Regions from separate parts of the Nitratireductor sp. OM-1 genome, predicted to be linked through region 1. Evidence: riboswitches for the same ligand, from Rfam matches in the RefSeq annotation. Region 1 holds a riboswitch; each other region holds the start of a gene.
What was found. Region 1 has a riboswitch for cobalamin ahead of DEJ54_RS17630 (TonB-dependent siderophore receptor). Riboswitches for the same ligand answer to the same signal wherever they lie in the genome.

Region 1 (7,780 bases):
GCACGGTGAGGCGCCAGCCAATGATGCGCTGTTGCGGCAGATAGGCGATAAGGCGCGCGCGCGCAGCCGGGCTGATGGACGCAAGATCGTGCGCGCCGAGCCGCATCGCGCCTTCAGCCGGCAATTGCCCGGTCAGCGCACGCATCAGTGTGGACTTGCCTGCGCCATTGGGACCGAGCAGCCCGATCACCTGACCGGGCTCGATGTCGAAACCGACGCCCTCAAGCACCCGTCTGCCACCAAGCTTCACGCTGATATTGTCCGCCTGCAGCCGCATCACAGCATCTCCCGGCGGGCGCGGATCACCAGCCACAGGAAGAAGGGCGCGCCGATCAGCGCCGTCAGAACGCCGACATTCAGTTCGCCCGCCGGCAAAACGAGCCGGGCTGCAATGTCGGCAGCCAGAAGCAGCGCCGCGCCGCCGAGGCCTGCCGGCAGCAGGAGGCTGCTTGGCATGCGGTTCGTGAGCGGGCGGATCAGATGCGGCACCACGAGCCCGATGAAGCCGATGGTGCCGGCCACGGCCGTCGCCGCTCCCACCGAAAGCGCCACGCCGGCGACGATCAGGAAGCGCGCGCGGCCCATGTGAATGCCGAGATTGCCGGCAGCCTCTTCGCCGAGCGACAGCGCATCGATGGCGCGCGCCGAAAGCGCAATCAGCAGCCAGCCGGCGGCCATCAGCGGCAGGGCAAGCAGCACATGCTCCATGGAGCGGTCCTTGAGCGAGCCCAGCAGCCAGAAGATGATTTCATAGGCGGCGAACGGATTGGGCGAGAGGTTGAGCACCAGAGAGGTCAGCGCGCCGGCAAGGCTCGATAGCGCGACGCCGGCCAGAATGAGTGTGAGCGTGGAGCCCTGACGCGCTGCAATGGCAAGCAGGATGAGCACGGCGGCAAGCGCACCGATCAGCGCCCCGGCGGGCAGCGCGTAGAGCGAGCTTCCCGCAAGCCCCGAATAGAACACGGCGACCGCGCCGAGTGCGGCCATGGACGAAACGCCGATCACGCCGGGTTCGGCGAGCGGGTTGCGCAGAAACCCTTGCAGCACCGCGCCGGAAAGGCCGAGTGAAAAGCCGATGGCAAGGCCGAGCAGGGCGCGCGGCAGGCGGATTTCGCGCATGATGATGGCGGCTGCTTCACCGCCGCCGGCGAAAAGTCCTGCAATGCTGTCTCCGATCCCAAGCGCAGCCGGCCCGACCAGCAGCGACAGTATGAAGAGTGCAAGGACGAGCATTGCGAGCGAGATGGAGAGCTTCATTGCGTGGCGTCCTGCGGGCAGGGCGCGATTTCGGCGCGCAGGCTTGCCAGCGCGCGCACGGCTTCAATCACGGCGGGCGACCCGCAGGACCATGCGCCGGCAGGCACGAATGCGCCGATGCGCGTGTCGGGCAGCGCGGCAATTGCCGGATGGCGCGGCACATGTTCGCCAAGCGTGGGCGCGCCCTCTGACGCGCTGGTGACGATGACGTCAGGCCGGGCGGCGATGACCTGTTCGAGCGGGAAGGGCGCAACGCCCACCAGTCCGAGATTAGCCGCGAGATTGGCAAAGCCCGCCGCCTGCATAACGGAATCGGCCAGCGTTCCGCTGCCGAGCGCGACCCCGTTCTGATCATAGGCGATCATGGTGGGGCGTATGTCGCACTGGCTTTTTGCGATTGCATCAAGCTCCCGCGAAAAATCATCGGCCAGCTTCTCGGCCCGCGCTTCCTGACCGAGAAGCGCGCCCATACGGCGGATTTCGCCCGGAATGGTGTCGAGCGTCTGCACGAAGGAAAACTCCTCGACCCTGAAGCCGAGCCGTTTCAGGAGCGTGGTCGTGTTGTGCAGCGAGTAGGTGCCGGTCACCACGAGGTCCGGCTTTTTCAGAAACACTTCTTCGGCAAGACCGCGATTGACCGGAAAATCCTGCGCCTTCTCATGCAGCATGGAAAGGTCAGACTCGCGGGCAAGGAAGGAAACCGAGATCAGCTGTTCCGGTTCGGCAAGCGTCATGGCCAGCTGATCGGTGCACAGATTGAGCGACATCACCCGCTCGGGCGCGGCTGAAACCGGCGCGATGAGAAGCGCGCCGGCCAGAAATGTCAGGCCGGAAAGGCGGGAGAGGCGTTTCCGGCGCTCACGCATCAGGGAGCGAATTTTGCCTGGAACCCGGCGAACACCGAGAAGCCGGGCGTGTTGTAGCCGCGCACCGTCTGATAATCCTGATCGAGCAGGTTCTCCGCGCGCACATAGAGCTCGGTGTCCTCGGTCGGCTTGTAGGCCACTTTGGCGTTGACCAGCAGGTAATCGTCCAGCTTGAAATTGCCCGTGTCCACCGTGTCGATAGCCGCTTTGGCCGAGGCCGAAATGGTCCATTTCTCGGCAGGCCGTACGCTGGCGACCAGCCCGATCTCGTGGCGCGGCACGCGCGGCAGCCGTGCATCGTTCTGATCCACCGAATGCGTGTAGGTGTAGGCTCCGGTGAGATCGAACCAGTCGGTCGCGGCATAGCTGAGCGAGGCCTCGACACCGCGCATGCGCGACGTGCCGGGGATCTGATTGTACTGGGTCGTGTAACCGATCAGATCATCAATCTCGAGCTGGAAGTAGGTGATGTCGGCGATTGCCCTGTCGTTCCAGAAACGCTGCTCCACGCCAATATCGAAACCGAAGCTGGTTTCAGGCCGCAGATTGGGGTTTGCCCCGAACGGACCGAAAAGCTCGTTGAGGCTGGGTGCACGGAAGCCGGTTCCCACCGAGCCGTGCAGACGCGTTCCGGTCGCATCGATGAGATAGGAGGCGGTTGCCCGGTAGGTGGTGTGCCCGCCGAATTCGCTGTGCTCGTCCTGCCGGAGACCGGCTGTCAGCGTCAGGTTTTCTACCGGCGTGGCAATGGCCTCGCCCCAGACGCCTGCGATCCAGAAATCGGAATCGATCTGGGGGTTGAACATGCCGGCGGGAAACACTGCGCTCTGACGTTCGTAATCCGCGCCACCCTGAACCGTCAGCCATTCATTGACGTCGAACGCGCCCAGATAATCGGCCTTGTAGCGGCGACCGTCATAAGAGCCGTCGAACGCGGTGCCGGTGATGGAGCGTTCCAGGTCGAAGGCCTGCACGGAAACGGTGTTGCGGAAACGGCCGTCCATCAGGTCGAGATTGAAGCCGGCCCGGCCGGCCAGCTGTTTGCTGTGGTTGGTCGCCGTCAGATTGTCGCTCGGCAGAATGGTGCCGAAGCCCTGATTGTCGAACTCGGCTTCCGCGTCGATGTAGAGCGCCGAGCCGAATACGGAGAACACGTCGGAAAATGCATGCTCGGCATTCACGTCGAAGGTAACGTTCTCATAGCCATCGCGCTCCGTGCCCGAAGCCGCGGCCGAGACGCCGTCGGTGCGGTAGCCGGTTGCGTTGATGGAGAGTTTTGACTGTTCGTTCGCCGCCCTGAAGCCATAGGAGCCGCCGACCGTGCCGTGCGAGCCGCCTTCGCCCTGAATGATATGGGAAATGCCCGGTTCGATGTCGCCCAGCGTCGACAGGCTGATCACGCCGGCAATCGCATCGGAGCCGTAAAGCGTGCTCTGCGATCCCTTGAGTACTTCGATGCTCTGCAGGCCGCCCGACAGAAGATACTGGTAGGACGTCTGCACCTGCGGGCTGGTCGGATCGGAAATGTCGATGCCGTTATAGAGCGTCTTCACATAGCGGCGCGGCGCACCGCGGATCGAAAGGCTGCCCTCTGCGCCAACGCCACCCGGCGATGAGAGGCTCACACCCGGCAAAAGGTCGAGATACTCGACGGCCAGCGGCAGGGACTGTTCCTCGATCTCTTCACGACCCACCACGTCCACCGTCGACCCCACGGTGGATGCCTCTGCCGGTGTGCGGTTGGGCGTGATGACCAGTTTTTCAAGCATATAGTCTTCTGCGCCCGCCATGGTGGCTGAAAGGCCCGTCAGCAGCGCCGAAGCGCTGAGCAGGAGCCGGGTGCGATAACGTCTGGATGGCATGCGTGCTCTCCATGAGAATGCTGCTTCTTTTGCTGGAGAGCGATGGCTGTCTGAATCTGTCCCCCGCCAGCGATGACATTTCGTCACCACTGCGAGATCCACAGCCCCGGAAGCGTCCCGCATCCGGTCGGTGACGGCTCAAGGCAGGTTTCCTGGCTCGCGCTTCATCGGCTTCCTCGCCTTCCCGGGGCATTGCACCCAGTGGCATAGGAGGAGCCTCGGCGCTCACAGTTGCGGGAGCAGCCACGGCTGCGGCCTGATCATGCAGGGCCGTTCCGTGTTCCCTTTTCCCCGGCATGCGAGTGCCTGCCGGAGCACCTCAAGCGAACAAAAATCGCTTACCAACTGGCTCCGGCAGCGTCAATCGCGGCCTGTGGGGCGGCTGTTGCGCCCGCAGAGGCGCAAGCGGCTGTGGTTGTCAGTACAGGTTTCGGAAATTGTTGCGAAATCGGCTCTATTTATCAGTTTTGCGGCTGATTTGTCGCAAACTCGTCATTTCAGCGGTCGAAAAACCTGCAAAACTTACCATAGGCCCCGGTCGTTTTTTGACATCGCTGGCGCGATGGGAAATGCTGAACACAAACTGATAACGGCAAGAAATGGGAGTGCGTCGATGACGTTTTTCAAGAGCAATGGCGAGAAAGTGCCAGCCCGCGTCGCCGAAATGGCGAACGAAGCGCGCGTCGGAAAAATGGACAGACGTGAGTTCCTGGCGCTCGCAAGCGCACTCGGCGCATCGACAGCCGCCGCCTACGGCATGCTCGGTCTTGCCGCGCCCACCCATGCGCTCGCTCAGGAGCCCAAAATGGGCGGCACGCTGCGTGTGGCCATGTTCATCAAGGATCCGAAAGACCCGCGCACGGCCGACTGGTCCGAGATCGCAAACGCCATGCGCCAGACGCTTGAACCGCTGGTGAAATACACGCGCGACTTCACCTTTGAGGGCCGGCTTCTGGAAAGCTGGGAGGTCAACGAAGACGCCACCGAGTACATTCTCCACGTGCGTCCGGGCGTGACATGGAACAATGGCGACGCCTTTACCGCAGACGATGTGATCTACAACTTCAACCGCTGGTGCGATCAGACGGTGGAGGGCAACTCGATGCCCGCCCGCATGGCCGCACTCATCGATCCGGAGACCAAGAAGGCGCGCGAAGGCGCGATCGAGAAGGTCGACGACATGACGGTGAAGCTCAACCTGTCTGCCCCTGACATTTCCATCATTCCCGGCATGGCCGACTATCCGGGCCTGATCGTGCATCCAAGCTTTGATGAGACGGGCCGTGATTTCATCGCCAATCCCATCGGCACCGGTCCCTTCGAACTCGTTTCATACGAAGTGGGCAACCGCGTCGAACTGAAGAAGCGCGAAGACGGCAAGTGGTGGGGCGGCGAGGCCTATCTCGATGGCATCGAGTTCATCGATTACGGCACCGATCCATCGGCCATGGTAAGCGCCTTTGAATCCGGCGAGATCCACACCAATTACGAGACCACCGCCGATTTCGTGGACATTCTCGACGCCATTGGCCTGGTCAAGTCCGAGGTCACCACGGCAACGACGATTGTGGCCCGCACCAATGTCAACAACAAGCCGTATGACGATGAGCGGGTGCGCCGCGCGCTGCAGATGGCCGTGGACAACGCCACAGTTCTGGCGCTTGGCTACGACAATGCCGGCGAGGTGGCCGAGAACCACCATGTCTGCCCGATCCATCCCGAGTATGCGGAGCTGCCCAAGATCGAGCGCAATGTGGACGCGGCCAAGGCGCTGATGGAAGAGGCCGGCCAGATGGAGCACGAGCACGAGCTGATCTCGGTCGACGAGGACTGGCACAAGAACACCGGCGACGCCATTGCCGCACAGCTTCGCGAGGCGGGTTTCAAGGTCAAGCGCACCGTTCTGCCGGGTTCGACCTTCTGGAACGACTGGACGAAATACCCGCTGTCCATGACCAACTGGAACATGCGTCCGCTCGGCATTCAGGTGGTCGCGCTCGCTTATCGCACCGGCGAGGCGTGGAACGAGTCCGCCTATTCCAATCCCGAACTCGACAAGCTGATCGAACAGGCGCTGGCCATTCCGGACCCCGACAGCCGCCGCGAGGTGATGAAGCAGATCGAAGAGATCCTTCAGGGCTCCGGCATCATCATCCAGCCCTATTGGCGCAAACTCTACAATCACTCCGTGGAGACCGTGATGAACCACGGCATGCACCAGACCTTCGAGATCGACCTGGAAAAGGTCTGGCTCGACGAGGGCTGAGACCCGGAACAAGGGGGCCGCACGGGCCCCCATTGCGCAGGCAACCAACTACAACCTCCGTAAACGGGGGAAGGGGAAACCGTGCTTGGATTTATTCTGAGACGTATGGGCGTCATGGCATTGACGATGCTGTGCCTGACCCTTGTCGTGTTCTTTCTGGTCAATCTGGAGCCCAATCTCAAGAAGCTCGCGATCAGCCAGCTCGACATGCGCTCCTCGGCTCAAGAGCTCGAAAGCTGGCTTGAGAAGAACGGCTACCGGCAGAATTTCTTTGTGCGCTATGGCCAATGGCTCGGCGTCGTCCAGAAACAGCCCAACATCGACCCCGAAACGGGCGTCGCCACGCCACGGTTTTCCTATTGCGACGAACCCGCCGAACCCTATTACGGCGGCATTCTGCAGGGCGATTTCGGCTGCTCCACCAAGTTCAAGGTGCCGGTGGCCGAGAAGCTCTTTCCGGCCCTGGGCGCCACCGGCATCCTCATGTTCTGGGTGATGGTGGTGATGGTGCCCGTCGCGCTGTTGATCGGCGTTCTGGCTGGAATGCGGGAGGGCAGCCGCACTGACCGCACCCTGTCGGTCGCCTCCATCGCCACCACGGCAACGCCCGAATATGTGTCGGGCGTGATCTTCGCCGTCATCTTCGCTTCCTGGCTTGGCTGGCTCAACGGTTCCGCCGCCACCGCCACACGGCAGGGCATTTCGTTTTACAATTTCACCCTGCCGGTCATGACCATGGCGATCTACGGCATCGGCTATATCGCCCGCATGACACGGGCCTCGATGGTCGAGGTGATGACGCAGCAATACATCCGTACGGCGCGCCTCAAGGGGCTCGGCTTCCGCACCGTCGTGCTCAAACACGCGCTGCGCAATGCGCTGATCGCACCGTTCACGGTCATCATGCTCCAGTTCCCCTGGCTCCTGACCGGCGTGGTCATCGTCGAGGTGATGTTCCGCTATCAGGGCTTCGGTTTCACGCTGGTGGAGGCGGCGAGCAACAACGATATCGACCTGTTGCTCGGCTGCTCGCTGGTCTCGGTTTTCGTGGTTTTGTCGACGCAGCTCATTTCCGATGTCGGCTATGCCTATCTCAATCCGCGCATCCGCGTGCAGTAGGGAGGACGCGCGATGCAAGTGGATTATCTTGGAACCTTCGGCATCATTCTTGGCGTTCTGGCGCGCTTCTGGCCGGTCTGGGTGGCGCTGGCGATCATTCTGGTTTTAAGCCTGCGCTTTCGCAGCCGGCTCGGCCTTTACGGCCAGCTTTTCGACACGGGCGTTGGCATTACCGGCGTCATGATCTGCTGCTTCTGGCTGTTCACCGCAATCTTCGCCGGCACGGTCGCCCCCTTCGACCCGCTGGCGCAGTTCCCGATCATGAAGAACGTGCTGCCCGGCGCCATCGAGCCGGAGACGGGACAGGCTTTCCTCTTCGGCGGCGACAGGCTCGCGCGTGACGTCTTTTCGCGCATGGTCTATGGCAGCCAGATCGTGCTGATCATTGCCCCGGCGGCCACGCTGTTTGC
Region 2 (7,780 bases), 330 kb from region 1:
CATGGAGCAGCGAGCAGGACGGAGCGAGCTGGACCATCGCTGCGCCGCGCGCCTTGACGACGGGCCCGAGCCTGTCTGCGAGGGAAGCCAGATCAGCGCGCCAGATGTTGCGGCCGTTGATCACGCCAAGCGAAAGAACCAGATCCGGCCGCGCAGCGGCGAGCACCGCGTCGAGTTGCTCCGGCGCGCGAACGAGGTCCAGGTGAAGGCCGGCCACAGGCAGGGAAAGCGCGGTTTCCAGATTGCCGCCGAGCCCGCCGAAATAGGTTGCAAGCATGATCCGGCGATCTGGGGCAGCGGCTGCAAGCTTCTGATAGGCAAGCCGATAGGCATCCTGTTCGTTGGGAATGAGGTCGGTGATGAGGGCCGGCTCATCAATCTGTACCCAGTCCGCTCCGGCCTCCTTCAGCTTGCGAAGCAGTTCTTCATAAACAGGCAGCAGGCGGGGCAGAAGCGCAAGCGGATCGTAGCCTGCATCGCTGGACTTGCCGAGTTTGAGGAAGGTGATCGGACCAAGGAGTACGGGCCGGGTATGGATGCCGAGCGCTTTTGCTTCAAGAAACTCATCCAGCGGCTTGGTGGAGGAGAGGGCGAAGACCTGGTCGTCGGTGAATTCCGGCACCATGTAGTGGTAATTGGTGTCGAACCATTTGGTCATTTCCTGCGCTTTGTGGCCGCCGGAGTGGCCGGGGTGCCCGGGGTGCTCGCATCCTGCATCCCTGAAGCCCTGGCTGCCGCGCGCCATTGCGAAATAGACGTCAAGCGGCACCGGGCCACCCTGCCAGCCATAGTCTGCCGGAACCGCGCCGACCATCACACTGGTGTCCAGCACCTGATCGTAGAGTGAGAAATCATTGGAAGGGATGATTGCAACGCCACGATCGCGCTGCTCCTTCCAGTTCTCGGCCCTGAGTTCCCTTGCAGTCTGGAGAAGGGTTTCTGCGCTGCTTTTGCCGGACCAATGGCTTTCAAGGGCGAGTTTCAGTTCTCGGCGGCGGCCGATACGCGGCACGCCGAGCGTGGAGACAGGAATTGAACGTTCAGACATGGCACACCCGATGCTGTTTGGGGCAGGGGGGGGCGTACGCAGACCGCGGCCTGAACGGCCGCCGCATGACGAACACCGGACACCCCGCCCGTTGACGTTGTTTCGTCATGGCAGGTCTCCTGGCTCACGGGTCTCGGCCTTGATCCGTCTTCCCGGACGTCTGTCCAGTGACTTGAATGGATTTCGGCTCGCCGCTGACAGTTGCGGGGGCAGCGCCGGATTTGAACCGGCTTCCCTCTTAGCCCGAATCCGCCTGAAGGCAGGTTCGAGAACCACGACGCGCCCAGATTCCTCGCGATGCGGCGGAAAGTCAAGAATGATATAAAGAAATGTTTATGTCTTTACGTCTTGTCTGAGAGGTGATGTGCCTCTCTATTTTAGTTGTCGGGAAATTCTGTTCCGGAGTTGGTCCGCGTGCGCGTGCGGGTCGGCGGGCAGAAGGTTGACAGGCGCGGGTCTGCGTATACTTTTCGAAGCGGTCAAGGTTCCGTCGGCAGACCTGTCTCGGTCGGCGGCTAAGAGGGAATCCGGTTCAAATCCGGAGCTGACCCGCAACTGTGAGCGACGAGCTGCTTTGCCGATCATGTCACTGGCGTTATGCCGGGAAGACGGGTGAAGCTGTGATGAGCCGCAAGCCAGGAGACCTGCCTGATCGTGTGAAGTTCCGTGGTCGGGATATGCCACAGGAGCGCGTGCTTCGGAATATCCGGTTCCGACGCGCGATCTCCCTGCCGTTCCCGGTCGCATCAGCTCGAGGAATGGCAGTGGATACGAGTGCATTATTGAACGAAGGGCAGGGAAGCCGCGCGATCCTGCTTCTTGCAAAGTCGGCTTTTGCTGCTGCACCTCATGGCGAGATGGCGCGCCTCGCTGAAATGGCCGCAGGTTTTGAAGGTGTGACGGCGGTGCAGTACTGCTTCTCCGAACAGGGGACGCCGTCCTTGCGGTCCGCACTTCTGGAGCTGCGGGCAGAACATCATTCTGAGATCGTGATTGTCCCGCTCCTGCTTCCGATGGAGCCGAGCTTCCGGAACTGGCTGTCGAAATCGCTCCGGCGCTGGCAAGCCGAAACATCCGGCGGCTGGCCCCCCATCCGCATAGCATCCGACATTGCCCGCAGCGCACATTTTGAACGGCTTCTTGGCGGTCTCATCGGCGATATTGCTCAGGAGCCGGCCGTTCCTCCCGCTGAAACTCCGGTACGGGAAGGCTCTCTGGTGCCGGCGCAGAAAAGACGGGTTCTGGTGTGTGAGGGCGGGGCGTGCAACGCCGCCGGGGCGGACGTTCTGTGGTGTCATTTGCGCAACCGGCAGAAGGAACTGAACCTGCGCAACACGGGGGATGGCACCATGACTGCGAAAGCAACCTGTCTCGGCCCCTGCAATCTCGCGCCGGTTCTTCAGGTATTTCCCGAAGGCGCCTATTACGGTGGCGTGAATGAGGATGCGATAGACCGCATCATTGAAGAGCACCTGCTTGGGGGACGCGTTGTCGCCGATTTCGCCTATGAGCCGACCGGTCGCAAACAGCGGCTTCGCGGGACTTTAAACAGGTAATGGTAGCGGCGGGGAGGAAAACGGTTGGCCTTGCAGGTCCGATCAGGTTAACGATTGCGCGCCACGGTTCCGCAACGTCGGATGAAACGGGAACGCAGGACGGGTTCGTCCCAGTCTGCGGCTGCCCTCGCAACTGTAGGCGGCGAGTTCGGTATCGATCCACTGGTCAGTCGGCCGGGAAGGGATATTCGAACGCTTGAGCCGCGAGCCAGGAGACCGGCCTTGGCGCAAACGCAATTGTCGGCGAGGTGTCCGGCAAGAGGGTAGCGTAGACCGGTCTCGCGGGGTGCAAGGACGCCCTGCGGCGCATTCGGTCGATGCGGGCGCTCTTTCACGCACCTCCCGGCGCCCCGTGTCGATCGAGGTGATCATGTTGTTCAAGTCCGTTCTCGGCGCTGCCATTGTCGCGCTGTCACTCTCCCAATCCGCTTTCGCAGAAACCATTACCGATGATGTCGGGCGTCAGGTCGATGTCGACCTGCCCGTCAAGCGCGCTGTGATCTTCAACCGCTATTCGGTTGAATTCGCGCGCGCCATCGGCGCCATCGAGCAGGTGGTTGGCACCGGCGCCAGCACCTATCGCGATCCTGCCTACTGGCCGGAATTCGGCCCCGACGACGTGGTGGGCCAGGGGCAGAGCGAGCCCAATTACGAGGCCATCATCGCCAAGAAGCCGGATCTCGTCATTCTGCCGCGCAACGGCGTTTACGAGGAGGCGGCGCGCCAGCTTGAGCCATTCGGAATTCCGGTTCTGGTCGTAACCTCCTGGGATACGCTCAAGCATGTCGAGAACGTCAAGCTGATGGGCAAACTCTTCGGTCGCGAAGAGCGGGCGGCCGATCTCGCTGCCTATTATGAGGATTACAAAGCGCTTCTGGCCGAGCGGCTTGAGGGCGTCGAGCCGGTGCCGGTTTATCTGGAGGAGAAGCGCCCGCTGGTGACGGTCACGCCGGGCTCTGGCTGGCACGACATGATCGAAGCCGGTGGCGGCAGGAACGTTTTTGGCGAAATCGTCATTGAGGACGAGCCGGCCGCGCGTGGCAATCCCAACGCCTTCACCATCGATCCGGAGGAACTGGTCGCGCGCGTGCCGTCGCTGATCGTGAAGCTGGAACCGGGCGCTTACACGACCATCCCCCAAGAGCAGTACAAGACGACATGGGACGGGCTGATGGCGCGTGAGGAAATCCGCGCCACGCCGGCGGCAGAGGCGAAGAACGTCCACGTCATCAACTACTACCTCGCCGGCGGCTCCTCGAAGATCACCGGCGCGCTGCAGATCGCCAAATGGGCGCATCCAGAGCTGTTCAAGGATGTCGATCCGGAAGAGGCCATGCGTCGCTGGATCGAGGACTTCCAGGGACTGCCCTATCAGCCGGGCATGACCTATCAGGGCGACTTCTGAGCAAGCTGACATGACGGGGCGGGGCCGATGACCGATACGCTTGAAACCGAAGCCGGGGGTACAGGTGCCGCCTCGGTCGAAAAAGGCAGGGGCCTTGCCGCCCGGTATCGGGAGGGCGGACGGCGACGCATTCTGCTGATCGCCCTGTCATTCGCGCTTTTGATGATTGCCGCCGCAGCGGTTTCCGTACGTGGCATCAACGATACAAGTGTCGGAACGCTTGCGCTCGTTCTCATGGAGCGGGCAAGCCTCGGCTATCTGCCGGGATCATCGGACGAACAGGCGGCGCGGGTTCTGCTTTACCTGCGCCTGCCGCGTGTGGTGATGGCGCTGGTGGCCGGCGCCGCCCTGTCCGTGTCCGGCGTTCTCATGCAGGCCATTACCCGCAATCCGCTCGTCAGTCCCTATACGATCGGCGTGTCCTCGGCTGCCGGTTTCGGGGCTTCCGTCGCCATCATGTTCGGTATCGGTCTTCAGGCGGCAGGCGTCTATTTCGTCCCCCTGTCGGCCTTTGTCTGTGCGCTTCTGTGCGCGCTCGCCGTTTTTTCGTTGAGCTGGTGGCGGGGCATGGGGGCACAGGCGATGATCCTCACCGGCATTGCGCTGATGTATCTGTTCAGCGCATTGACCGCTGCGGTCCAGTTTGTCGCCACCGAAGAGCAGCTGGCCCGTGTCGTGCACTGGACGTTTGGCAGCCTCAACGGGGTGCAGTGGGATGCGGTCGGTCTGTGCGCCGCTGTTCTCTTCGCGGTGCTCATTCCGATCCAGGCAAGGGCCTGGCAGCTCAACGCACTCACCGTCGCCGGCGATGATGTCGCGCGTTCGCTGGGCGTCGATGTGCGGCGTCTGCGCACCTTCGCCATTCTCTTTTCCGTCGTCTCCGCAGCCTCGGTCATCAGCTTTGTGGGCGTCATCGGGTTCGTTGGACTGATCGGGCCGCATCTGGCACGTATGATGATCGGCGGTGATCACCGGCTTCTGCTGCCCTTCGCAGCAATCTGCGGCGCAGCGCTTCTTCTGGCCGCCGACACGATCGGGCGGCTGGCTTTCAGCCCGACGGTCCTTCCGGTGGGCATTGTCGTTGCCTTCGTTGGTGTTCCGGTCTTTCTGCACCTGATCGTGTCGCGGCGGCGGGAGGCTTTCGCATGACCATTCTTGAAGCGCACAATCTGCGGCGGGTGCTGAACGACAACGCCGTTCTCGACGGCATATCGTTACGGGTGGGATCTGGCGAAATCGTCGGTCTGGTAGGGCCGAATGGCGCCGGCAAATCCACGCTGGTCCGCGCGATGCTCGGTCAGACGCGTCTCGAAAGCGGCCGGGTCCTGCTCGACGGGCGCGACATCGCTGGCATTTCGGCAAGGGAGCGGGCGCGGCTCGTGGCTTATGTTCCCCAGCGCACGCCGGACGGTTTTCCGGTCAGCGTTTTCGATGCCTGTCTTCTGGGGCGAACGCCCTATATGGGTATGAGCCCGGGCGCGCGCGACATTGCGCTGGTGGAGGAAGTTCTGGAAAAACTCAATCTTTCCAGCCTTGCGTTCCGCTCCCTTGATGCGCTCAGCGGCGGAGAACGCCAGCGCGTCATGCTTGCGCGCGCCCTTTCGCAACAGACGCCGCTTATCGTGCTCGATGAGCCGACGAGCGCCCTTGATATTGGCAACCAGCTTTTCACCCTGCGGTTTCTGGCCGATCAGGTGCGCGAGCGGGGTGTCGGCATTCTGGTCGCCATACACGATTTGGCGCTGGCGGCGCGCTTCTCCAACCGGATCGCCCTGCTGCACAGGGGGCAGCTTATTGCCGAGGGGCCCTGGCAGCACGCGTTAACTCAGGAAACGATCCGCGCGACCTACGGCGTGGACGCAGAGTTTGGCGAACTAAACGGGGCGCCGGTGATTGCTCCGTTCGAGATGGAGCGGCAAGGCGGGGCCTGAGCTTCCTGTCGCCATACCAACTCCGCTTGAAACGGACGGTTTTCCCAGACTATCCGCGCGGTGTTTTTCGTCTCGGTCTGTGCAGCGTCGTTGCCGGTGCTTCTCCGAATTGAGCCCGGTAGGCGCGTGAGAAATTGGCGACATGCCGGTATCCCAACCGGTAGGCCACTTCGCTGACCTGGCACTTTTCATCGAGCAGCAGGCGGCGGGCCGTGCGCAGTCTTTCGGTGCGCAGAAAGGCGGCAAGGCTCACGCCGCGCAACACCTTGAACATCTGCTCCACCCGCGCGATCTTGAGACCTGCGCGCGTTGCAAAGTTCCGTGCAGCCGCACCGTCGTTCAGATTGTCTTTCACATGGGCGACAAGTTCATCGAAGCGCATAAGCTCCCATTCGGTGAACATTTCGCCGTCAGGATCATATTCGCAGAAGGCGGTCATGGCCTGGCTGAAAAGCTGCTTTCCCAGGCCTTCAATGGTCATGGCCCGCAATGGGCCATCTATGCTGGGGCCGAAGAGGCCTGTGGCCAGCGTCTTGACGCCGGCTGGAAGCGGAATGCTCTCAAGGCGCTCCAGTAATTTGCCACGCGCCATGAAGGGGGCAAGCCTCATCGGCTGATTTCCGTTTAGCTGGCGTTTGAGAAGGCGCAGCGAGATGGCCACGCCGGTATGCCGTATCAATGTTCCAGCGCGAACATCCAGGATGAAGCCGGAGGGCCCAACCCTCATGAGGCTCAGCGTGTTCTCGGCCATGGGGGCCGTGGTCCCGATGGGCGTGCTGAAATCTGCGCCGCCGGCGAGCTGGACAGAGAAGCCGATCCACGGCTGGGGCAACCGGTTTGTCACGGTAAAACGGCAGTCCGCTTCGGCTTCGATCTCCGACCGATAGATGGCGACACCATTGTCGAATGTCAGGCGCTCCACCCTTCCATGTGCACCGGGGATGGCAATCGCATTGCCTCCGACCATGCGCCATTCCGGTGCATCTCCATTTTTCTGCATTGATCGTTCTGCCCCTGAAAACGTGGAAAACTGCGCGCTGGCTGAATGTCTGAAACCAGAAATGAAAATGATAAGTCATCATGAAAGTGATGATCAATTCATGTAGCTAAATAAAACGCCTGCCAGTAGCTTCCGGTCGAATTTGTAATTTGCGAATACCGGAAAGTCAGGGCGACCCATGAAAATAAAAACGCTATCGAGCGGTCGTGTTTCCAGCGGTGCGGAGGCGATCAGAAAGAGGCGGCTGTGGGCAAGCACGGCCCTGGTCGCCTTCAGTGTCGTTGCGGTGGTGGGACACGGTCGGGCGCAGGAAATCATCGATGGCTCCATGGAAACCGTCGATGGCGATGGCACGGGAACCAAACTGAGCCCGTGGCTGCTTCCTGGTAGCCTTATCCTTGGTGATCAGAGTGCTGGAATGCTGATCCTGCAAAACGGAGGCCTTGCGTCTGCAACCGACGTGCAGCTTGGAGCCAGGGCTTCGGGCGAGGGGCAGCTCTGGCTTCATGGATCAGTAGCTGATCGCGGCGTGCTTGAAACCGGTCAGGTCAGTGTTGGTGCGGGCGGCGGAACGATCAGTTTTGACGGCGGCATTCTTCGCCTGACGCGCGATGAGGCGGACCTCTTTGCGGGCTTTGACGATGGTGACATCAGAATCGGCTATTCGAATGCCTATATCGACACGCAGGAACACTCGGTTGCGACGTCTGTTGGTCTCGAAGGTGTTGGCGGTCTGCTCAAGCGTGGCTCGGGCACGCTGACGCTCACCGGACACAATCGCTATCAATCCGGAACGACCGTTTATGAAGGTGTACTTGCGGTCGATGGCGGAAGCATTAC
Region 3 (7,780 bases), 1.6 Mb from region 1:
GGGGTCGACTTCGCGCTTCTTGCGCTCCTCGGCGAGTGTGCGCAGAATCTGCCAGACATCGTCCGGCGTCGTGAAGTAATCGCGCCGGTCTCCTGGAATATGTTTCAGAAGAACGAGATTCCAAGCCTGAAGCTCGCGCAGGCTCATCGAGACATTCGAGCGCGAAATGGAAAGCGCGTCGACAATGTCATCCGCGCAGAGCGGCTTCGATGAAGCATAGAGCAGCGCATAGATCTGCCCAACCGTGCGGTTGATGCCCCAGCGGCTGCCCATTTCTCCAAAGTGCAGCACGAAGGACTGCAAAAGTGGCGGGAGGTTCATGATGAACACACCTGACATTGATTTCAGTAATTTCTGAAATTTGTGTAGAACTCTGCCGTTCCGAACGCAAGCCTGCCGCACACGGTGCGCCGTTATGCAGCAGGGGCTGCGCCCATTGCCGTCACGCTTTCATAGCCCGCCGACATGTCGGCTGGACGTCAGCTTTTGACCGGAAAGGAAAACTCAGCGCTCTATGCGCGTCGGCACCCTGAACCGCGCCACGAGACGCAGGCCTAGAACGGACATGACGAAGAGCATCCAGACCGGGTCTGTGCGGCGGAAGAAGAAGCTCTCCAGAAACGCGTTGAACAGGCTGAACGTCACGATCATCATGAAGAGATCGGCGAGAAAGATGTTCTCGCGGTAGGGCGGGGTGCGCGCAAAGTCGCGCAACGGCACGAAGAGAAAGGTGATGATGGCGGTGCAGAGCGCCAGAAGTCCCATGCCGAGCGCCATGTCGACATAGCCATTGTGCCCGTGAACCGTGCCGCGAATATCCCACGAACGGTCAAACGGGTGGTCGGAGGAAAACACGGTCTGCGTGAGCCAGAAGTTCTCGAACCCGTATCCGAACAATGGCTTCTTCGCGATCATGTCTCCGGCATAATCCCAGATCGGCGTGCGGCCGGTATAGGTGAGATCCGGCGCCAGCGTTGCCGCAAGGTCCTTCACCGGCCCGATATAGACAATGCCGAGCGTTGCCACGGCAAGCGTTGTCACCGCCGCGATCACCAGAACCGGCACCAGCGAGCGCAGCCCGAAGAGACCGGGCAGCGCCACCAGCATGCCGGCCAGCGGCACCGTGGCCGTGGTGGTCTTGGAGCCGGTGTGGAAGACGAAGATCATCGCCAGAACGGCAATCGCCCCGCCAGACCAGCGCCAGCCGCGCCGCCACAGATAGAGCCCGGCGAAGGAGAGCCCGGCCATGACCGGACCGGCAATGTTCTTGTGCGTGAAGACGCCACGCCACAGGCCCGCATGCTGCGCTTCGACATCATAGGCCTGGTGAACCGCCACATCGCGCAGGGCGACGACCCCGAAATAGGAAAGCCCGAGGATCACGAACCCGGCGAAGACAAGCACGCGCGAAAACGCGTCCGCATCGCGCGGCAGTGTCAGAATGGCCGCCACGGTCAGGATGCCGATGAGGGAGAACGCCACGGTGCGCATCGTGTCGGTGGGTACCGGCGTGTTGAGCGTGGCAATGGCGAGGAAGCCGAGCAGCAGAAGCCACCACGGGCTCAGGAGCGCAACCAGCACCCGCCGGTCAACGAGCATCAACAGCGAAGCCAGCGCCACCGCACCCAGCCCGCCAAAGCCAAGCTGATTGACGATGTCGCCGCCGCTGCCGCTCAGCTGCGGCCCGGATGGCTGGAACGGGCGGAAGGAGATCATCAGAATGGTGAGGAGCACCGCCGCGATGACCGTGGAGGGCTGCCCCGTCGCAACCATGCGCGTGATGAAGGAGGGCTTCTTCCGGCTGGCCTCCGCGCGATGCGCGCCTGCACCGTAATCATCCGCCCCGTAGGGCCCTGAATATGTGCTGCTCATGGCCTACCCGCGCCCGCTGCCGCGCGACCCCTGGGAGGTCACGGCTGCCAATCGGGAAAGTTCGGGGTTGCTCGCCATACCGGGATCAGAACCTGTTGCGCTTGCCCCATAAAGCGCCACGCCGCTTAAGGCTGCGTTAATTATGATCCACGCCGTTTGCGCCGATGGGCGGCGCGGCGGATGGCATCACCCACACCGTGCCCGTTTCGGGATGCCGCCCTATCGTCGCGTCGATCCGGTAGACCCGCTTCAGAAGCGCCGGTGTGAGCACCGCGTCCGGCGTGCCCGCCGCAACCAGCCTGCCATGATCCAGAACGCACAGCCGGTCGCAGAACATGGCCGCCAGATTGAGATCGTGCAGCGCGGCAACCACCGTGGTGCCCAGCCCGCGCATGAAACGCAGGAGCTGGAGCTGATGGTGGATGTCGAGATGGTTCGTCGGCTCATCAAGAACGAGAAGCCGTGGCTGCTGCACCAGCGCCCGCGCGACGAGCACACGCTGCCGTTCGCCGCCCGAAAGCGTGCGGAACGCGCGCTCCTGCATCGCCGTCAGCCCAAGCAATTCGAGCGCTGCCGCGATCAGTGCGTGATCATGCGCCGTGTCTGCTTCCAGAAGCCGCTTGTGTGCGGAGCGCCCCATGGCCACCACGTCGCGCACGGTCAGCGGAAATTCCGCCGGCATGTCCTGCAACACCGCGCCCACATTGCGCGCCACCCACTCGGTCGGCTGCCGCCAGGCGTCCTCGCCATCGACGAAAACCGAGCCGGACGACGGCCGGTTGATTCGATAGATTGTGCGCAGAAGGCTCGATTTTCCGGCGCCGTTCGGCCCCAAAAGAGCGACCATCTCGCCCTTTCGAACGCTGATCGACACATCATCGACAAGCACCCGGTCGCCCGCGCGAAACGTGACCGAGCGCAGGTCGAGCGTTCCCGGTTCCATGCTCATCGCGCACCGCCCAGCGCGCGCGCATCGCGCCGCAGCAGCCAGATGAAGAACGGCCCGCCCACCAGCGCGGTGACGATGCCCACCGGCAGCTCCAGCGGCGCGATGACCGTGCGCGCCACAAGGTCCGCGCCAATGGTGAAACTCGCCCCCAGTAGCGCCACCGCCGGCAATGCCCGGCGATGATCCGCGCCGACAAGGAAGCGCACGATGTGCGGCATGATGAGCCCGACAAAGCCGATCACACCAGACACCGCCACCGTGATGCCGGTGAGCGCTGCCGCCAACACGAACATGCTCTGGCGAAAGCGCTGCACATTGAGGCCGAGCGCCACCGCGCTTTCGTCGCCGGCCATCAGGAGGTTCAGCCGGCGCGCCTGCACCAGCATCACGCCAAGCCCGAGCGCAAGGGCGGCAAGCGGTATGGGAATGAGCTTCCATTGCGCCGTACCGAAACCGCCCAGCGTCCAGAACAGGACGCGGGAGGCAAGCTGCGGGTCCGGCGATGTCAGCACGATCAGGCTCGTCAGCGCGCTCAGAATGGCGCTCATCGCCACGCCGGCGAGCACAAGCCGTGTCGGGGTCATCTGGCCGCCGGTCCGCGCCACCCAGAACACCACGAACAGCGTGACGAGCCCGCCCAGAAAGGCCGAGATATGCAGCGTGAACGCGCCAAACCCCAGAAGCCCCCAGCGCATCACCACCACAGCACCGGTGGCTGCACCGGACGAAACGCCCAGAATGCCCGGCCCCGCCAGTGGGTTGCGAACGATGGACTGGATCGTCATGCCCGTCACGCCAAGGCTCGCCCCGACAAGAGCCGCAAGGAAGACGCGCGGCATGCGCGTCTGAACGACGATGGTTTCGTAAGCCGTACGCCAGTCCGGTTCGACCAACGCGTCGCCGAACACGAGATTGGCGAGAATGGCGAGCGCCGTGCCGCCAGGGATATGCACCGAGCCAAGCATCAGCCCGGCAAGAGAGACGCCGAGAAGCAGCGCAACCATCAGGACGATGACCAGCGCATAGCCGGTAACGCCACGCCGCGACGCCCCACCCTCAAGACCATGCTGCACGGCCCCGCCCCGCGCGGGCGGCGCGGACTGGAGAATGGCGATCAGCGCTTCATGGCTGTTCGCCTTTTCCTTTCTGAAGGCCGGTGCATGCATCGTGAGAAACCGTATCTAAGCCGGTTACTTTTCGATCCGGTCGGGATGGAATGCCCGTGCGAGCTTTTCCACCGCATCGATGGAGCTCGGCCCCGGCTGTCCCCAGACGGAATCAATGGTGACGATTTTCTCGCCCGCAATGCCGGGCACGTTCTCCACCGTCGGGTTGGCTTTCAGGATCTCGATGCGCGCCTGGCCCAGCTCGCCAGCCGGATCGCCAACCACCTGACCACCGGCCGTGCCCGAATAATAGACAACGATGTATTCAGGCGCGCGTTCGGCGATCTGCTCCCAGGAAACCTGGCCATAGCGGTTTGCCACATCACCAAAGATATTCGCCCCGCCGGCCCGCTCAACCACATGCGAAAGCATGGTGTTTCCGAGCACGGCGCGCGGTGCGGATTCGCCGCCATTGAAGATGAACACCGGCATGGCCTCAACGCCATCGAGCTTTGCTTCCACCTCGGAAAGGCGCTCCTCGATGTCGGCGATCAAAGCCTCGCCGCGCTCGCGCACGCCGAAGATTGCCGACATGGAGCGGATCTCCGCATAAAGCTCTTCAAACCCGAACTTGCCGAGATTGCAGCCCTCGGTGTTGAGGCGGGTTTTCATGCCCAGATCGTGAAGCTGATCGCGCGTGTGGCGGCTTTCGCTGAACCCGTCCGGATAGCCGGCATAAACGAAATCGGCCTCCGCCTCGATGAGCTGTTCGGTGGTGGCGACCAGCGGCGAAAGCACGGGAACCGTGTTGTACGCCGCCTCGTATTGGGGGCTGATCTTGAGGTTCGCCATATAGGAGGTGCCGGCCATGCGGTCTTCCAGACCAAGCGCCAGCATCATCTCCGTGGCGTTGTTGCTCAGCGTCACCGCCCGCGCCGGCGGCGCCTCATAGGTGGTGGTGTAGCCGCAATTCTCATCCGTGTAGGGAAAGCCCGCCTCATCGGCAAAGGCGGGCGCAGACACCAGAACGAAACCTGCGACCGCAAGCCCGCGCAGACCGATTAATCGCGACATCAATTCACTCCTTCTATGGCCGGCCTGCCGCCGGCGCTTTCAACTGGGGATGGGGTTTGGTCTGGCTGGCCGAGCGCTGGCATGACCTCCGCTGCAAACAGTTCCATGCCGGCCAGCGCCACATCGTTGGCGATCAGGCCGTTGGCGCTGAACAGGCAGCGAATGCTGTTCGCGCCGGTCTCCGCCGAGAGCGCGCGCAATTGCGCAAGGCAATCCTCGGGCGTTCCCGCGATGGTGAAATCCGCCAGCATGGCGGCGCGATCACGCGGCGCAGGCGGCTGCATTCCACGTTCCAGCGCCCGTGCTACGCGCCGTGCATTGAGCTTTTCCAGAAGCGCATCGCCCCGCTCCATGGCCTCTGCCCGGGTCGGCGCGATCATCACGTAACGCGACAGCGATGAGGCAACGAGCGGCGCGCGCGACCCGCCATGGCGATCAAGTGCTGCATGAAACACGGGCAATTGCCGTGCTTCATTGGGTTCGAGGCTTAGGAGAAGCGGAAAACCGTTTCTGGCGGCGATGTCGACCGTCTCTTCCGAGACGCCGGCGACATAGATCGGCGGATGAGGCTTTTGCACCGGCGGCGGCCCGACGGAGACGTTGGAAAAACGCCACGGCCTGCCATCCGCCGAACAATGTGGCTTCGTCCAGGCGTCGATCATGATCCTCAACGCTTCGGCAAACCGCCTTGATGCGTCATCGCGCGAAATCTCGAGCGCGGTGAATGTGCCGGGCTCGGTGCCGCGCCCGATCCCCACATCCACGCGCCCGCCGCTCTGAAAATCGAGCTGCGCGATCTGCTCGGCAAGCAGCAGCGGATGATAGAGCGGCAAAACGAGGATCGACGTGCCGAACCGCAGCCTCTCCGTCCGCGCCAGCACCTCCGCGCCAAGCAGAAGCGTGGACGGATAGGGCAGCGTTTCGCGACCGAAATGAAACTCATTGAACCAGATGCCGCCGAAACCAAGCGCGTCCGCCCGTTCGACAAGACGCATCAGCGCCCGGTGGTCGCCAAGCGCGCCTTCGCGGGCAAAGCCTGCCAGATCAACGCGCATGGCGGGTCTCGCGGTCAGGCGTGACGCTGCCCGGGATCAGTCGAATGAATTCGGCCTGCGCCGAAGGAAATCGGGAAACGGATCGGAGACGTGACGTCCCGATAGACGGACTCGTTGCCGGCAAAGCGCCTGCATGCATTCTGGGCCTCCTGCCGGCGCACCTCGTCCGGCGTTCATGGTCTATGCATGAGGCAGGTCTCCTGACTCGCGGCTCGAACGTTCGGTCCGCCTTCCCGGCTTTCGCCAGTGGCATTGGAAAGAACTTGCCGCTTACAGTTGCGAGGGCAGTCCCGGAATTGGTCTGTCTGGCAGACCGCACCGGGTTCCCTTTTCATCCGCGAAAGGCGGAACCGCATGCGGCGGCGACCCTATCCGCGAAGGAACCGCGACGCAACCGCGAAAGGCGTTTGCGCGAAAGAACGGCCGACGCGCAGCTGACTTGCCGCAACACGCAACGGTTCGCCAAGGCCACCATTCGCGCAAGCGATGAGGAGAGCGCCTTGACCGTGGCTTGCCCGGCAGCACGTGAAGTCGACCTATCTCGCCTTCGAGAAGTTCTACAAACTGCTCTAGCAACCGGAGGTCGCCTTCAGCCCCCGGCGAAATTCACACCGCCGGGCTGCGGGGCGAAGCGGACAAGCCGACTGTCCGTAACGCCGGCCTGACGATGCGGCAGCGCTTCATGGTAGGCCGGGTCGCGCATCATCTGCGCAAACGCGCCGACCGATGGATATTCGGCAATGAAGCAGATGTCCCACGCCTCTGCCTGCGGGCCGATCAGCATCAGCTCGAAACCGCCCCGCCAGACGATGCGCCCGCCCAGCCGTTCCAGAACGGGCGCGCTGATCCGGCTGTATTCCGCATAGGCGTCCCGACCGCTTGCCACCCGGCCATCCGGATAATCCGCCCGCTCACGCAGCTTGATGAGATTGAGCATCTGGACCGGCCCCGGCCGTGCATCCGCCCGAAACGCCTCCCAGATATCCTTGGTAAAACCGGTGTAACGCGTCATCTGCTTCACCTTCCCTGATAGACGGGCGTACGCCGTTCGATCCATACGTCGAGCCCTTCATGCACATCTGCCGTCGCGCACATGCGGGCAAACTGTTCGCGCTCGATCAGAAGCCCCTCTTCAATCGTCGTGTTAATGCCCCGCGTCACGGCCGAGATGATCCGGGTGGCCGCCAGTGGCGAATGCTGCAGGATGCGCTCCGCCAGCTCAAACGCCGCAGGAAGCAGATCTTCCGCAGGCACCACCCTGTTCACCAGCCCCAGCTCATGGGCGCGCTGCGGCCCGAACGTATCTCCCGTCAGGAGCAGTTCCAGAGCGCGCTTTCGCCCGGCCAGTCGCGGCAGGCGCTGCGTGCCGCCAAATGTCGGCGGAATGCCGATATTGATCTCCGGTTTCGCGAAAATTGCCTGGTCGGAGGCAACCGCCAGATGCACCGCTTCGGTGATCTCGCAGCCGCCTCCGAAGGCGATGCCATTGACCGCTGCGATCACCGGCTTGGGAAACGCCTCGAAGCGCGCCGTCATCTGCTGGCCGCGACGACAGAAGGCGCGCACCGCTTCTTCTGCGCCCTGCCTTATGCTCTCGGCGAATTCATGAATGTCTCCGCCAGCCGAAAACGCCCGATCCCCCGCCCCTGTCACCACCACCGCGCCGATTGCCTCATCCGCCTCGATCTCATCGAGCAGCGACAGCAGCCGGTCATTGGTCGCGT

Region 2: another riboswitch for cobalamin. It lies ahead of DEJ54_RS00240 ((2Fe-2S) ferredoxin domain-containing protein); the one in region 1 lies ahead of DEJ54_RS17630 (TonB-dependent siderophore receptor).
Region 3: another riboswitch for cobalamin. It lies ahead of DEJ54_RS06215 (LLM class flavin-dependent oxidoreductase); the one in region 1 lies ahead of DEJ54_RS17630 (TonB-dependent siderophore receptor).

What each region holds. Positions count from the first base shown of each region.
Region 1 covers NZ_CP029208.1:3,695,978-3,703,757, reverse strand. The annotation lists gene DEJ54_RS17645 (ABC transporter ATP-binding protein) at 1-277, opposite strand, end outside; gene DEJ54_RS17640 (iron ABC transporter permease) at 277-1,257, opposite strand; gene DEJ54_RS17635 (ABC transporter substrate-binding protein) at 1,254-2,123, opposite strand; gene DEJ54_RS17630 (TonB-dependent siderophore receptor) at 2,123-3,985, opposite strand; cobalamin riboswitch at 4,110-4,322, opposite strand; gene DEJ54_RS17625 (ABC transporter substrate-binding protein) at 4,599-6,251, shown strand; gene DEJ54_RS17620 (ABC transporter permease) at 6,366-7,370, shown strand; gene DEJ54_RS17615 (ABC transporter permease) at 7,383-7,780, shown strand, end outside.
Region 2 covers NZ_CP029208.1:45,667-53,446, reverse strand. The annotation lists gene metE (5-methyltetrahydropteroyltriglutamate--homocysteine S-methyltransferase) at 1-1,048, opposite strand, end outside; cobalamin riboswitch at 1,140-1,340, opposite strand; cobalamin riboswitch at 1,514-1,715, shown strand; gene DEJ54_RS00240 ((2Fe-2S) ferredoxin domain-containing protein) at 1,813-2,604, shown strand; cobalamin riboswitch at 2,652-2,844, shown strand; gene DEJ54_RS00235 (ABC transporter substrate-binding protein) at 2,975-4,009, shown strand; gene DEJ54_RS00230 (iron ABC transporter permease) at 4,037-5,158, shown strand; gene DEJ54_RS00225 (ABC transporter ATP-binding protein) at 5,155-5,940, shown strand; gene DEJ54_RS00220 (helix-turn-helix domain-containing protein) at 5,990-6,940, opposite strand; gene DEJ54_RS00215 (autotransporter domain-containing protein) at 7,119-7,780, shown strand, end outside.
Region 3 covers NZ_CP029208.1:1,299,765-1,307,544, reverse strand. The annotation lists gene DEJ54_RS06240 (GbsR/MarR family transcriptional regulator) at 1-321, opposite strand, end outside; gene DEJ54_RS06235 (O-antigen ligase) at 505-1,872, opposite strand; gene DEJ54_RS06230 (ABC transporter ATP-binding protein) at 2,009-2,821, opposite strand; gene DEJ54_RS06225 (iron ABC transporter permease) at 2,818-3,987, opposite strand; gene DEJ54_RS06220 (ABC transporter substrate-binding protein) at 4,012-5,001, opposite strand; gene DEJ54_RS06215 (LLM class flavin-dependent oxidoreductase) at 5,001-6,056, opposite strand; cobalamin riboswitch at 6,229-6,426, opposite strand; gene DEJ54_RS06210 (DUF1330 domain-containing protein) at 6,646-7,068, opposite strand; gene DEJ54_RS06205 (crotonase/enoyl-CoA hydratase family protein) at 7,074-7,780, opposite strand, start outside.